Regions from separate parts of the Oceanobacillus longus genome, predicted to be linked through region 3. Evidence: riboswitches for the same ligand, from Rfam matches in the RefSeq annotation. Region 3 holds a riboswitch; each other region holds the start of a gene.
What was found. A riboswitch is a leader RNA that binds a small molecule or an ion and turns the genes downstream of it on or off. The one in region 3 is predicted to bind S-adenosylmethionine.

Region 1 (4,662 bases), on a different contig from region 3:
TGATACAGGCCAAAAAATGAGTGAAAGCAACAGTATAATGATAAATATATTAAAGGCAAGTAAGCTATAAAAAAGCTTTTTCCATTTATTCTTCATCTTCAAACGCTGTATTCTTTCTTTCATAGCGTTCATCCTTATCTAATCGTAATATATTCAAGTACCCGTTTGGCAATCCGATAATATCCTTCATAGTTCGGGTGGAAATTATCATCAGCAAATAGAGTTGTCTCTGGGTCTGTATCCGTATCTGTAAATAAATCTTCCGTAGGTATAAAAGTTGTATTTTCATAGTCGCTCACAACATTATTTCCGGTAGTGTTCCAAGTTTCGACGATTAAATCCAGTTCTTTTATATCCTGAAAATATTGTTTAAATGGGTTATAAAACCCAAGCAGGTAGATTTTAGTATCCGGGTTCAGTCTGCGAATTTCTTCAAATATTTCACGGAGTCTTTTCTCGTAATTATCCAGTTCAAAAACAAAATCCTCCATTACCAGATTGGTGAAGTTTTCTTTAGCTACTTGCATAATATCATTGGCACCAATGGTAATCAATACGATATCGGCATCCTTAATAGAACTCGCAATTTCCTCATCTTCTAAACGCATTAATAGGTGATCTGTCCGGTTTCCACGCTTTCCGAAGTTATCAATTTGAGCAATTTGCTTGTTGCCATTTATCGTCCGATCCAAAATCCCTACGTACCCGTTTTGTTCTGTTTCGTCACCAACACCTTGTGTAAGGGAATCGCCAATAGCGACAATATGAGTCTCCTGGTTTGTAAAGAAGTCCACTGTGCTTTGTACTGTTTCAGCTATAATCTGTGGAAATGTCCGTTGTTCTGTTTCTTCCGATTCAGCCTCATTCGTTTCCTCTTCTTCTTCGAATTCTATCTGTTCTTCCAATTGTGACTCTTTTTCCGCTTCCTCGGATTTCATAAAAGGCTCGGAGGTTTTCGAATCTGTTTGATTCATAAAATAAATAATTGCCGTACTACTAATAATTACGATTACTAAAATAATAAATATACTTTTTTTCTTCATGTCATCACACCTAAGCAGTTAGCTGTTATATTTTATGTAAAGGAATGTCTATTTGTCCATCTAAATCTATTCTAATCATATACCCTATTGAAGCAAATACCAATCTATGAAAGTTTTCAATTTTCGATAGGTTTTCCAACTCTTATATTACCTTTATAAACATCCTTTTAATAGTGTTATCAATAAAATAAGAAGTTAAACTTTTGAACTAAAAAAATCACCTTCATTGAAGAAGGCGATTTTTGTTATGGTATTAAAGAACATTCCCTAAGTTATGGATTTGTAAACCAGTTTTCATCAAACGTTTATCGTCTCCCTCAATGAATTACTACGGATGGCAAGAGCTTCTTCAGCAGGATTTTTACCTTTAATAAGGATTATTCCCGCAGCTTCGGCATGTTCTAATAATTCCTGATTGTTTGTATGCTCGGCAAAGATAATTTTCCCTTCTTTATTAATTAGTTGCTCAATAATAGTGGAAGGGAGTTCCTTGCTGTTTACCCATAATGCATCAATGGGGGACGGGTACGCTGTTAATTTCTCGTACGCTTCCTCCGAACCTTCTCCAATCTGGATAACCTTGAATCCTTGTTTTTCCAAAGTGAGTCTGGAAGCATGATCAATATCGATGCTTGCAATTACCTTTGGACGTAATCCGTTACTACGGTCAAATGGTGATGAAAGGAGCCATTTGATTGCCTCTGCTTCTTCTGACACGTTTGTTAAACCTGTTTGTCCCGTTGCATTGCCGATTGCCTGATCCAAATCTGCAAGTATGTCCTCAACAGCTTCGAGTCCAATGGATAGACGAACAAGTTCTTCCGTCACACCGCTTTTTTTCAATTCCTCAGCACTTAATTGTTGATGTGTTGTTGAGGCAGGGTGAATAATTAATGATTTTGCATCTCCAACATTGGCAACATGTGACCATAGCTTTACACTGTCAATCAACTTTCTGCCGGCATCACGACCACCTTTAATACCGAAAGTTATAATGGAACCATAGCCGAGTTTGAAATATTTCTGGGCAAGCTTATGAGAAGGATGTTCTGCCAGTCCAGGGAAACTAATCCATTCCACAGCAGGATGCTTCTGTAAATATTGTGCAACCTTTTGTGCATTTTCTGTGTGTCTTTCAATACGCAAGTGAAGTGTTTCGAGACCTTGTAAAAGTAGAAATGCGTTTTGTGGACTTAGGCAAGCTCCAATATCACGTAATAATTGAACACGTAATTTTGTAATAAAAGCAGCTGGGCCAAGATCTTTGTATTTCAATCCATTGTAGCTCTCATCAGGCTCTGTGAATCCCGGGAAACGTCCGTTATCCCAATTGAATCTTCCGCCGTCTACCACAATGCCACCAATCGTTGTCCCATGTCCTCCAATCCACTTTGTTGCAGAATGAACAACAATATCAGCGCCCCACGTAATTGGTTTTGCAATATATGGTGTGGCAAAGGTATTATCGATAATTAAAGGAATTCCGTGTGCATGGGCAATATCGGCAACCTTTTCTACATCAAATACATAAAGACTTGGATTCGTTATAATTTCTCCAAAAACAGCTTTTGTTTTATCAGTTATTGCTGCTTCAATTTCATCTGGATTGGTTCCATCAACAAATTTGACGTTTATTCCATAACGAGGAAGTGTCGTAGCAAATAGATTGTATGTACCGCCATATAGATTACTATCTGCAATAATTTCATCACCAGAGCCTGCAATATTCAAGATTGCCAGGGTAATTGCGGCCATCCCTGATGAAGTAGCTACAGCCCCTATGCCGTCTTCGAGTTGAGCTACTCGTTGTTCAAATGCATCCACTGTCGGATTCATTATTCTTGAATAAATATTTCCCGGCTCAGCTAATCCAAACAAATTTTGTGCGTGTTCTGTGTCCCGGAATACATAAGAAGTAGTTTGATAGATTGGAACTGCCCGTGAACCTGTTGTTGGATCTGGCTGCTGGCCTCCGTGAAGTAATACGGTTTCTGAATTTTGAACATGAAATTTTGTCATAAGTAATTCCTCCCATTTAATTAGTTTTCTTCATATCTGGAGGAAGAGGATAAGCAAAAAGCCCTCTTCCTAAGAAGAGGGCGTATGTACGAATCAGTCCTCCTCTTATCTTCCAGATCAATCGATGATCTGTAGGATTTAGCACCTTTAACAACAGACGAGTCTGCTCTATGGTTGCCGGGTTTCGCAGGGCCTATTCCCTCCACCACTCTCAATAAGAGATTGCTTTATTATATTAGTGTGAGTATATAATGTTTTCGAATAATTGTCAATAAGGTTTCTGAAAAATTAATATTTAACTCAACTTTCGCAGAGTGAAATGGACATATAAGTCTTGGTAGATTAGGAGGGTTGGATATATTTATACGCCAAAGCTATTTACGATTACTTTAATTACCTTTTCTATAAATTGCGACGTAACCTAGGTTTATCCTGGGAGATAAGTACTTCTGCTGCCGTCCGTGATCGCTCTGGGCGGATGCTTTCCGCGGGCACGGCCTCAGCCTCCTCGAGAAACCCACTCTCCGGGGTCTTCGGACACGTGCTATTGCCGCAGGAGTCACCGCCCGCCGCTCACCCGGACTGGTGAAGCTGTATAATGTGATGCTATTTCAGCTATTCGCAAGAAGTAATTGTCAGCAACCTTCTAACTAGCTATGGGAAATACACGGAGACTTCTGCGGGAGGAAGGCATAGGTGAGACTCTGAAATGCGTCAGCATGAAGAGGCTCACCAGCCGCCCGCGAAAAGCGCAGTGTATTTCCCAGAGCGATCGCCGAAGTTCCCTATTCTAGTTCTTAGTTTATCTCAACTCTGTGATGATTAAACGGCTATAAACAGTACGAAAACATCCTTTTTTTACCAAGGTTACCAAAGTGGTTATTAAAGATATTCTAGTTTACCCCAGTTAACTGTTGGAACCTATACAAGCTATTCCGATTTGGTCTGTCTCTTTGGTCTTTTGTAGACAGAGAACATATAGATGAACAATGCAGTCCATATAAGGATAAATGTAATTAAATGGGCCGTGGTGAACGTTTCATTGTAAAGAAATACACCTAAAATAAGCATCATGGTTGGTGTGATGTACTGCAGGAAACCTACCATTGCTAAAGGGATCTGTTTGGCTCCACTTGAAAAGAGTAATAAAGGAACAGCTGTTGCGATTCCAGCTCCAATTAAATATAGATTTGTAGCGGTAATAAATGGCTGAATCGTAAAGGAATTTACTGGAATTACCCATAAATAAATAAGGGCAACTGGAGCAACAATCATTGTTTCAATCGTTAAACCATATAAAGCACCAATATCAACCGTTTTTTTCAACAAGCCATACAATGCGAACGATGTGGCCAGCAGCAGAGATACCCATGGGAAAACACCATAGCTGAAAGTAAGGTAAAGCACACCAGCTGCAGCAAGGATAAAAGAAATGACCTGTCCTTTTGAGACGGACTCCTTTAAGATTATTATCCCAAGTAAAATACTGATTAAAGGATTAATATAATAGCCCAGACTTGCCTGTAGTACATGGCCACTGACAACTGCCCAAATAAATAAAAACCAATTCAAACTGATGACGATAGAAGCTGCAGTAATA
Region 2 (4,662 bases), on a different contig from region 3:
TATTCTTTGATATTATTGCGACTTTAGGAACTCCTTCCATGGTAATGCTGCTTTCTGTATTACTTTCTATTTATACGATGGGTATTGCCCGTAAGATTCCAATGACAGATCTTATGGAATCAGCGGAGAGCTCAGTAAAAGCTATTGGTATGCTATTACTAATTCTTGGTGTAAGTGGCTCACTGAAAGAAGTTTTGATGGATGGTGGAGTAGGCGATTATGTCGCTGAAGTTTTTGAAGGAAGTACCATTTCACCATTACTGCTTGCTTGGTTAATTGCAGCTATTATAAGACTAGCACAAGGATCAGCAACAGTATCAGCATTAACGACAGCAGGGTTGGTTCTACCAATGGTGGCTGATTCAGATGTTAACCTAGCATTAATGGTATTGGCTACAGGTGCTGGTAGTATTATAGCTTCTCATGTTAATGATACAGGTTTTTGGATTGTTAAAGAATCATTTGGTTTGTCGATGAAGGAAACATTTGCCACATGGACCGTCTTAGAAACGATTATCTCTGTTAGTGGTCTTGCATTTGTACTACTTTTAAGCTTGTTTGTATAGTAACTTTGTAACCGAACAGTGCCTGTCACTGCTCGGTTTTTTGATTGTTTAGGAAATTATAAAATTGTATGTTGTAGATAACGTAAATACACAGAAACAGCCACGTCCAGCTCCAGCGCCCAATGACTATTGGACTTCCCTCACCTCCGTAAGATAAGTCAACATCGGTTCGCATACGCTCACCGTGTTTCCCTCACCTCCGTAAGATAAGTCAACATCGGTTCGCATACGCTCACCGTGTTTCCCTTATCTCCTACGGCTCAGTCCAGTCCATACGTCGCTAACCGGGCGCTTACGCTTTTGTTCTTATGGAATCACAAAAGAAATGAAACAGAAAATAAAATAAGTATTGACGCAATTAGAATTATACGGTAATTTAAATAGATAGAATTGATAATCGAATAGTAAAAATCTCTTATCAAGAGTAGCTGAGGGACTGGCCCGTTGAAGCTCGGCAACCTTTATGCGTTACAGCATAGTAAGGTGCTAAATCCTGCAAAACGTAATGTTTTGAAAGATGAGAGAGGATCCCTGTAGAATTTTACAAGCCTCTCTTTCTTATAAGAGAGGCTTTTCTATTATCAGTGACTTACAACAAGGGGGAAATGCAATGAAGAAGTTAGGATTTATCTTATCGATTATTTTACTAGTTGGCGTACTTGCTGCTTGTGGAGATGATACATCTGACAGCTCTACAATAAGTGAAGATAAATTAGTTGTCGGCGTAACTGCTGGTCCACACGAGCAAATCGTAGAAGTCGCTGCTGAAGTTGCTGCTGAAAACGGACTGGATGTTGAAGTGAAGGTGTTTTCCGATTATGTGCTACCGAACTCCGCATTATCAGAAGGGGATTTGGATACGAATAGTTATCAACATGGACCTTTCTTAGATCAATTTAATGAAGATCATGAGACAGATTTAGTCCCTGTTGGTAAAACCATTCTAAATCCTATGGGTGTTTATTCGGAAACCTATGAAAGCATCGAGGATCTTCCGGATGGTGCAAAATTTGGATTACCAAATGACCCAACAAACGGTGGACGCGCACTATTTATATTAGAAGAAGCTGGGATAATTACATTAGAAGAAGGCAAAGAAGAAACAGCTTCGATTTATGATATTGTAGATAATCCGAAAAACCTGGAGTTTATCGAATTAGATGCTGCGCAAATTCCAAATCAACTAAGCGAGGTTGATGCAGCTGCAATTAATACAAATTTCGCTTTAGGGGCGGGAATAAATCCAAAAGAGAATTCTATTCTATTGGAATCAACCAACTCACCATATGTTAACTTTATTGTTGTACGTGCAGAAAATGAAAATGATCCAGTGATTGAAAAATTCGTAAATGCGTATCAATCCGATAAAGTGAAAGCATTTATCGAAGAAGAATTTCAAGGTTCAGTACTTGCAAGTTGGGATGAATAAGGATAAATAAGAAAAGAAGAATGTTGCGTATTTGGAGCAGCATTCTTTTTCGAAAGGGATTCAATCGCTCGAAAACCGACTTGCAGCACGATTGAAAAAGATTAAATTGGAGGGATTACGCATGTCACATGAACTTTATATTGAAAAGGATGGCGCGATTGCAACGATAATCATTAACCGTCCACAAAAAAAGAATTGCTTCAACCTTGCCATGTTTCAAAGGCTCGAAGAATTACTTGATGATCTGAAACAGGATGAGACAATCAAACTCTTAATTGTCCGTGGGGTGGATGAAACAGCCTTTTCCGCTGGCGCTGATATTAGTGAGTTTCTCGAAGTCCGCCTGCATGCGAAGAAAGCAAAAGCATATAATGATTTCGCACTTGGAGCCATTGAAAAACTATATCGGTTTCCGAGGCCGACGATTGCCCTTATCCAAACACTGGCAATCGGTGGTGGTCTGGAGCTTGCGAACGCATGTGATTTCCGGTTTGCAACGTCAGGCAGTAAGGTTGGCATAACCTCTGCGAACATCGGCATCGTATATAACTTAGCAAGTACAAAGCGTTTATACAATTTAATTGGCCCATCTAAAACAAAGGAATTGCTTTATACAGCAGAACTCCTCACAGCAGAAGAAGCGCAAGCCATTGGTTTAATCGACTACATATATTCTCAAGAGGAAATCGAAGGCAAAGTACTAGCATTTGCCAATCGGATTCTTAGCAAATCACCGGTTGCAAATTCTGGCATTAAGCAAGTAATCCAAGCAATTACCGATGGAGAAAACACAGAGTCCGACGCTATTTCAGATCTTATTCTTGAATCCTATAGCTCCGATGATTATACAGAAGGAATCCAAGCCTTCCTTGAAAAAAGAAAGCCAAATTTTCTATAAAGGTGATTCATGAGGACTCTTTTTTCCAAAATATCCTATCCTCCTCTTGATCACGCATTTATGAAAACTAGACAACAAGAAAATAATCATAAAGGAGTACATCAAAATGGAACAAGCATTAAAAGGCATGAAGGTAATTGATTTATCACAAGTTTTAGCAGGACCTTATTGTACGATGGTATTAGGTGATATGGGCGCAGATGTCATTAAAGTAGAGAAATATCCAAAAGGCGATGATACCCGGACAATGGGGCCCTATATTCATGAAGAAAGCTATATGTACATGATGGTCAATCGGAATAAAAGAGGAATGTGTTTAAACTTAAAAACAGAAGAAGGGCTAAATGTTTTCTATGAGCTTATCAAGGACGCTGATGTTATTGTTGAAAACTATCGACCCGGCGTAACGAAGAAGCTTGGCATTGATTATGACCATTTAAAAGTAATCAATCCAAACCTGATCTATTGCTCCATCTCTGGTTACGGGCAAACAGGACCTTATCGGAATAAAGGTGGATTTGATATTATGGCACAAGGCCTTTCCGGGTTAATTGATATGACTGGCGATAAAGAAGGAAAACCTGCTAAAGTTGGAATTGCGATTCACGATATTGCTGCAGCAGAGACTGCAATCCAGTCCATACTCACCGCTTACATTCATCGTTTAAAAGGCGGAAAAGGCCAATATATTGATATTTCTCTCGTTGACTCTGGACTCGCATGGACCGTTTGGGAGGCTGCCGCTTACTTTGGTAAAGGGGAAGTTGCACAGCGAAACGGAACGGCACACCGTGTTTCCGCTCCTTATCAAGGGTTTAAAACAAAAGACGGCTTTATCTTAATCGGTGCAGGAAATCAGAAGCTCTGGGAGAATTTATGCCGGCACGTGCTTCATAAACCGGAATGGACCCAAGAGCAGCGCTTTTTAACAAACAGTATCCGTGCGGAAAATGTAGTAGAGCTTGAGGCCGAAATTGAAAATGTACTTACAACAGAGTCAAGTGATTACTGGCTTGATTTACTAGATAAGCACGGCATTCCATCTGGACCGATCTTATCCTATGATCAAGCACTTCATAATGAACAAATCCAATCACGTGAAATGATTTTGGATTACGAGCATCCTGTTGGTGGTTCGATGAAAACACTCGGATTTCCCGCTAAGTTTTCTGCAACACCTGGGCAATTGGTAAAACCTGCCCCTCTTCTTGGACAACATAATAAAGAAATCTTAGCTGAACTCGGTTATTCAGATGAAACGGTTGAACAATTGGTTCGTGATACGATATTGAATGACAACGCGGATAAAAGCGGAATCAGGTAGTGAATATGTTGATGATACAGTCCTAATGATAAGTAAATCAAACAGTACGTGTCACTGTTTGATATGACTATAGTACCGTATTGGATTCCAGGAGTAGTGTGAGGGATTTTACTGATGTTGTTGCTCTGAAAGTTGGCGAAGCTTTTTCTCATGCTGTGCAGTTTTACTTAACATGAAATCGGTCGTTTCCTGGGTTTCAGTTAATTCAACTCGAATTCCGTCGACTTTTTTTTCTAACCGATCGAATCTCTGATCAAACTTACTTTCCAACTGTTCGAATCTGTTATCGATTTGCTCAAATTTGCTATCCATCTGTTCGAACCTATTATTCATTTGGTCTCCGTGATTTTTTAATACATTCAAAATTTCTTTTAGAATGGTTTCTTGTTCCACGTTATTCACCTCCTTGTATCACCAGTATAAATGATTTTGGGTTGGTTGAAAA
Region 3 (4,662 bases):
ACCTGTTTCAGATCCATAAAGCACCGTCACTTCCCTGGAAGCAATCTGAACAGCAGGTGGAGCTGCTACGGCAATACCGTTGGTAGCAGTCTCCCCATTTGGAATAGATTCCGTTACCTGTATAGCTGCAAGATATCCACCAAGCCAATTTCTTTGTGCTTCCGTTAACGTTGGTAAAAGGACATTAAGATTTTCTGTTTGCTCTTGACTAAAAGGACTATTCATTACATTTAACTGCAAAGCTCTTCACCCCACATAATTTCATTTTTCCCATCCTAACTGTATGTCTATTAATTTAGGCATAAAGTATTGTATCCAAAGTTGTTTACTTGGTTTAAACTTTAAAAATTTTTCTTCTAAAAAGTGAATCTAATTAGAAGGATTTTCAGCTTGTATGAAGGCCACACTCCGTTTTATTGAATCCTGACCATCTTCCTGCACGTGAATCCGTAGAATCCGTTACTTTCGATGTACATGGGATACAACCAATACTCGGGTAACCCTGATCGTGCAATTCATTATATGGCAGGTTATTTTCCTTGATATAATCCCATACGTCATCCCAGGTCCAATGAATTAACGGGCAAACTTTGATCGACTTAAATTTTTCATCTTTATTAACAAAATCAGTTTTACTCCTTGATAGCGATTGTTCTCTTCGTAATCCAGAAATCCAAGCAGGTGCCCCACTTAGCGCTTCTTCAAGAGGCTTTATTTTTCGAATGTAACAACATTGATCAGGTTGGCGTTTCCACAGTGCCGAACCATGCTGATTAGCCTGTTCTTCCAGTGTCAAATCAGGTTTTTTTAGTTGAATGCGCAGTTCAGGATACTTTTCCTTTGCTTTATCAATTAAGTCATATGTTTCCTGAAAATGAAGATCTGTATCCAAAAATACAATCTCAGCATTCTTTTGTACTTTGGAAATTAAATCAACTAATACTACTCCTTCCGCACCAAAACTGCAGGCATAAACAATAGCGTCACCGTATGTTTCGTATGCCCATTGGAGAATTTTTGAAGCACCTTTTGTTTGGTCTGTCGGAATCCAGTCTTTATACGGGTCACCAGTAAAATCACTGTACGTAACCGAATAGTTATTCATACTTCATTCCTCCATTTATCGGTTAAATAAAAATAAACCCTCATTCTATATTATAAGAAGAGGATTTGCTAACTTTGCCTTTTAATAGGCTAGCTTTTTTTCTCTTCTTATCTTTCAGGTAATTCACCTGAAGGAGTTGGCACAGTATTAAATCCAACCTGTTGCCGAGGTTTCATAGGGCCCTTCCCTCCACCTCTCTGGATAAGAAATATTAACACAAGTAATTTGATATGAATTATCTGTATTGTATCTTTTAAAAGCATGAAAGTCAACAGTTGTTTTGTAAAATATTAATTAATTATAAATATTTAACTAATATAGGTTATCATCTTTACAAATCTTTTTAATACGAATGCAAACTAAAAGAAATCCCCACTAGGGAATCTCTTTTAGTTTGCATTACTTATCATATGAATCAATTCTTCCATGATGATTGGATATTCTTCAAAGGCGTTTTTGATATTCAGACGCTCCGTTCGTTTATGTGCATCGTGTCCATACGGTCCGACGTTTATAACAGGTGCATTTAGCTTCTGCATTTCTTTGAATGGTAAAATATAGCTGTCACCCCAGACCGGTGTGTTTTCTTCAAAAGCATTCCAGCCTTCTGCAGTACCGGAATAACTTACATAGCTGAGGTCACATATTCCATTTAAGTAATGAATCCGTTTTATAGGCAAGTTGAATTTTTCTTGTGCAATTTTCTTTACAAACGAAGTACACGATTCGATTAGTTCATTACCAGTGGAGTTGACAGCCGGATAGTATGGCGGTGCCAGCAATACAATAATTGCAGGAGCAAGTTCCTGACATTGAATCATTAGTTTATCGGTAATGCGCAGCGATTTTTCTCGATCATCCCAAGCTTCATTGTAATGAATATCTGCTTTAACATCACTTACATATTCCTTACCCAGTTTATTGGTCGCATAGGTTACTAAATCTTTATAACGAATCACTTTTACTTTTCCAATTGGTTCAACATGATGCCTCTTGCAAATTTGTTCATACGCTTCATTACACTTTTCTGCAGCCGTTTCCGCTACCTTCTCAAACAAATCAAAGGCCTCTGACGCACTCCGCTTCATAAGAAATATATTATACAAGGCAGACGAACGGTATGGAGTCTGTGTAGAATAATGCAACCGCAAATCCGTTTGCTGCAAGGTTACAGGAAGTGGTGTCGTCTCCCCGAGAACGGTTTCCTCAAATAAATCATTCCACTCCATCTCTCTTGTCATGAAAGAAGAAATATAAGGGGAAGTCATCCCACTGAGTGGCTCACCTGCATGTGTTTCTTTTCCATAAAATAAAGAAGCAGCAAGTAATTTTCCAATGGAACCTGTGTACATATAATGGGATATATCGGTAGGATCCTGACGAAAAGTAGGTTCACTGTTTAAAAATATTTTGTATGTGAATTGATGTTTTTCCTGAAGTTTCTCCAGAATAGGAACAGCAAAACGCATTCCCGCTGAGTTTACTTCTTCGTCAGGTACGGTTAATAACAGTAGATTAATTGGCCATTTTTCCACACTTGCCTTTTCAATGAGACTCATATGCATCACAAGCCCCATCTTCATATCCATTGTGCCACGTCCAAAAAGAAATTCTCCCGATTCTAAATCTTTTCGTACTTCTTCTTGAAACTCATCCTGTCTCTCCAATAATACTTTCGTAAGTTCCTCTGGTTGAGTAGCCAAAGGTTCCAAAACGCCATATTCCTCTGTATTCACCGTATCAAAATGACTTATTAGACAAATTGTCTCTTTAGCCTCAGGATGTTTATAAAATGCTGTTAAAAATTTTCGTCTCAAATCAGCATCATGGGTGGAAAGATAATCCGGGAACTGCTGGAAATACTCCAAATTCTGAAGCTTGGCACGTAACTTCGCAGGAAATTGTCTCTCCCCTTCTGATAATGTCATACTTTTCCAGCTTACAATTTCATCCAACAAGATCCGAAGCTTGTCTGGGCGATCCCATCTTAATTCTGCCATATAAATATCCCCCTTTTACAGTTACCTCTCTAAGAAGTCGATATTTATTAATTATAACAATAAATATTCTGAATATAAATATATTTTTATGAAGAGCGGAATCTTCTAGTATCCGGAAAATAAACTTTTGTAAAAATTTTATATTTTTTTCACCCCCAAACGCCAACTTTTTTCGATTATTAATATAGAATAATCATTTATTCTCGAAATTTTAAAATATAGGAAAATGGAGATGATTTATATGAAGGATAATCAAAAATTTACGTTTGAAGAGGTTTTTACTCAAAATGAAAAAAGAATACACTATTATATCAATCGCCTTCAAATTCGTGATAATAATGAAGACTTCTATGAAGAAGGTCTTTTTGCGTTGTGGAAAGCCTATGAAACTTACGAGCCGGACAAAGGACCCATGGCAACTTATTTTAATTATTCAATCAAAAACCGATTAATCGATCGCATACGTAAAGAAAATAATGCGGTAGAAAAAATGGATCATTTTATACGTAATCAGCAATATCTTTATGATGATGGTAACTATGCACGTGGATTGGGATCCAATACTTCTATTAAAAGTTATAGGGAATTCTTTTCAGTCAATGATCAGTTGTGGGAGCGGTTAAAAAAGCATCTATCTGTGAATCAATGGAAATGGGTTAAATACTATATCATAGAAGATCTTTCTGTTAAGAAAATTGCTGTTCAAGAAAATACATCGACCGAAGCAGTTAAAAGTTGGGGAAAAGAAGTTAGAAAAAAATTAAGAGATAGGGCATTTCGGGAGAAGATTGGCTGGCATATTGTATCGGTAAACTGATTGAGGCAATTAAAGAAGAAGATATTCTAAATGTTCGAATGGAATTAGCAACTATTAAATCATATTTGAATGGGATATATTCGTTATAGCCCACTACAAAAAGGCTCTGAAAATGATTTTAGCAGGGCCTTTCAAGTAATTAGTCAATTGATATTCAACTTTTTATTTTCTACGAAGTAGGGCTGAGCTGCTTTATACCAATGCAGACAAAGAATAAAAATTAAGATGAGATCCACTGCATCACCGCCATAGTACATCAGCATTCCACCAAATTCCGCCTGTGAAACAGGTACTCCATTAGGTGGGTTTGCATAAATATACTTAGCCAGTATTCCGTGGGAAGCGAGTGAAAGCACCAATACAACTGAACGGTAAATAAAGCTGTAGCGATGAGTTATTGGGTCGATATAAATCATTGCAACCGTAAAAATATAACCTGCCAAAAATACATGGATATGTATCAAAATATATACAGCAAGGCTTTGATGCATTCGTATATACAGGTCGGTCGTATAAAGCACCCACAAACCACCCATATTTAAGATTGCTGCTATAATCGGATGACTCAAAAATCGAATTAGTAAGCTTTTCAATAAACCGGTAACCTTCTTTGCTGCAATAACTGGTATCGTTCGCAGTAAAAGTGTCATCGGTGCTGCAAGAGCCAGAAAGAGCGGTCCTACCATCCCAAGTAATAGATGAACCAGCATGTGGATCCTAAAGTCTGTATGTGCTAATTG

Region 1: another riboswitch for S-adenosylmethionine. It lies ahead of ACFOUV_RS06525 (PLP-dependent aspartate aminotransferase family protein); the one in region 3 lies ahead of ACFOUV_RS11020 (phosphoadenylyl-sulfate reductase).
Region 2: another riboswitch for S-adenosylmethionine. It lies ahead of ACFOUV_RS00900 (MetQ/NlpA family ABC transporter substrate-binding protein); the one in region 3 lies ahead of ACFOUV_RS11020 (phosphoadenylyl-sulfate reductase).

The regions. Positions count from the first base shown of each region.
Region 1 covers NZ_JBHSAO010000003.1:131,972-136,633, forward strand. Annotated here, with positions in the region: gene ACFOUV_RS06515 (YpmS family protein) at 1-123, opposite strand, end outside; gene ACFOUV_RS06520 (SGNH/GDSL hydrolase family protein) at 135-1,043, opposite strand; gene ACFOUV_RS06525 (PLP-dependent aspartate aminotransferase family protein) at 1,341-3,062, opposite strand; SAM riboswitch class I at 3,165-3,283, opposite strand; gene rarD (EamA family transporter RarD) at 3,993-4,662, opposite strand, start outside.
Region 2 covers NZ_JBHSAO010000001.1:190,728-195,389, forward strand. Annotated here, with positions in the region: gene ACFOUV_RS00895 (gluconate:H+ symporter) at 1-566, shown strand, start outside; SAM riboswitch class I at 979-1,090, shown strand; gene ACFOUV_RS00900 (MetQ/NlpA family ABC transporter substrate-binding protein) at 1,177-1,995, shown strand; gene ACFOUV_RS00905 (enoyl-CoA hydratase/isomerase family protein) at 2,117-2,893, shown strand; gene ACFOUV_RS00910 (CaiB/BaiF CoA transferase family protein) at 3,000-4,217, shown strand; gene ACFOUV_RS00915 (hypothetical protein) at 4,326-4,610, opposite strand.
Region 3 covers NZ_JBHSAO010000008.1:72,635-77,296, forward strand. Annotated here, with positions in the region: gene ACFOUV_RS11015 (assimilatory sulfite reductase (NADPH) flavoprotein subunit) at 1-240, opposite strand, end outside; gene ACFOUV_RS11020 (phosphoadenylyl-sulfate reductase) at 386-1,105, opposite strand; SAM riboswitch class I at 1,210-1,313, opposite strand; gene ACFOUV_RS11025 (M20/M25/M40 family metallo-hydrolase) at 1,495-3,105, opposite strand; gene ACFOUV_RS11030 (sigma-70 family RNA polymerase sigma factor) at 3,347-3,922, shown strand; gene ACFOUV_RS11035 (cytochrome c oxidase assembly protein) at 4,066-4,662, opposite strand, start outside.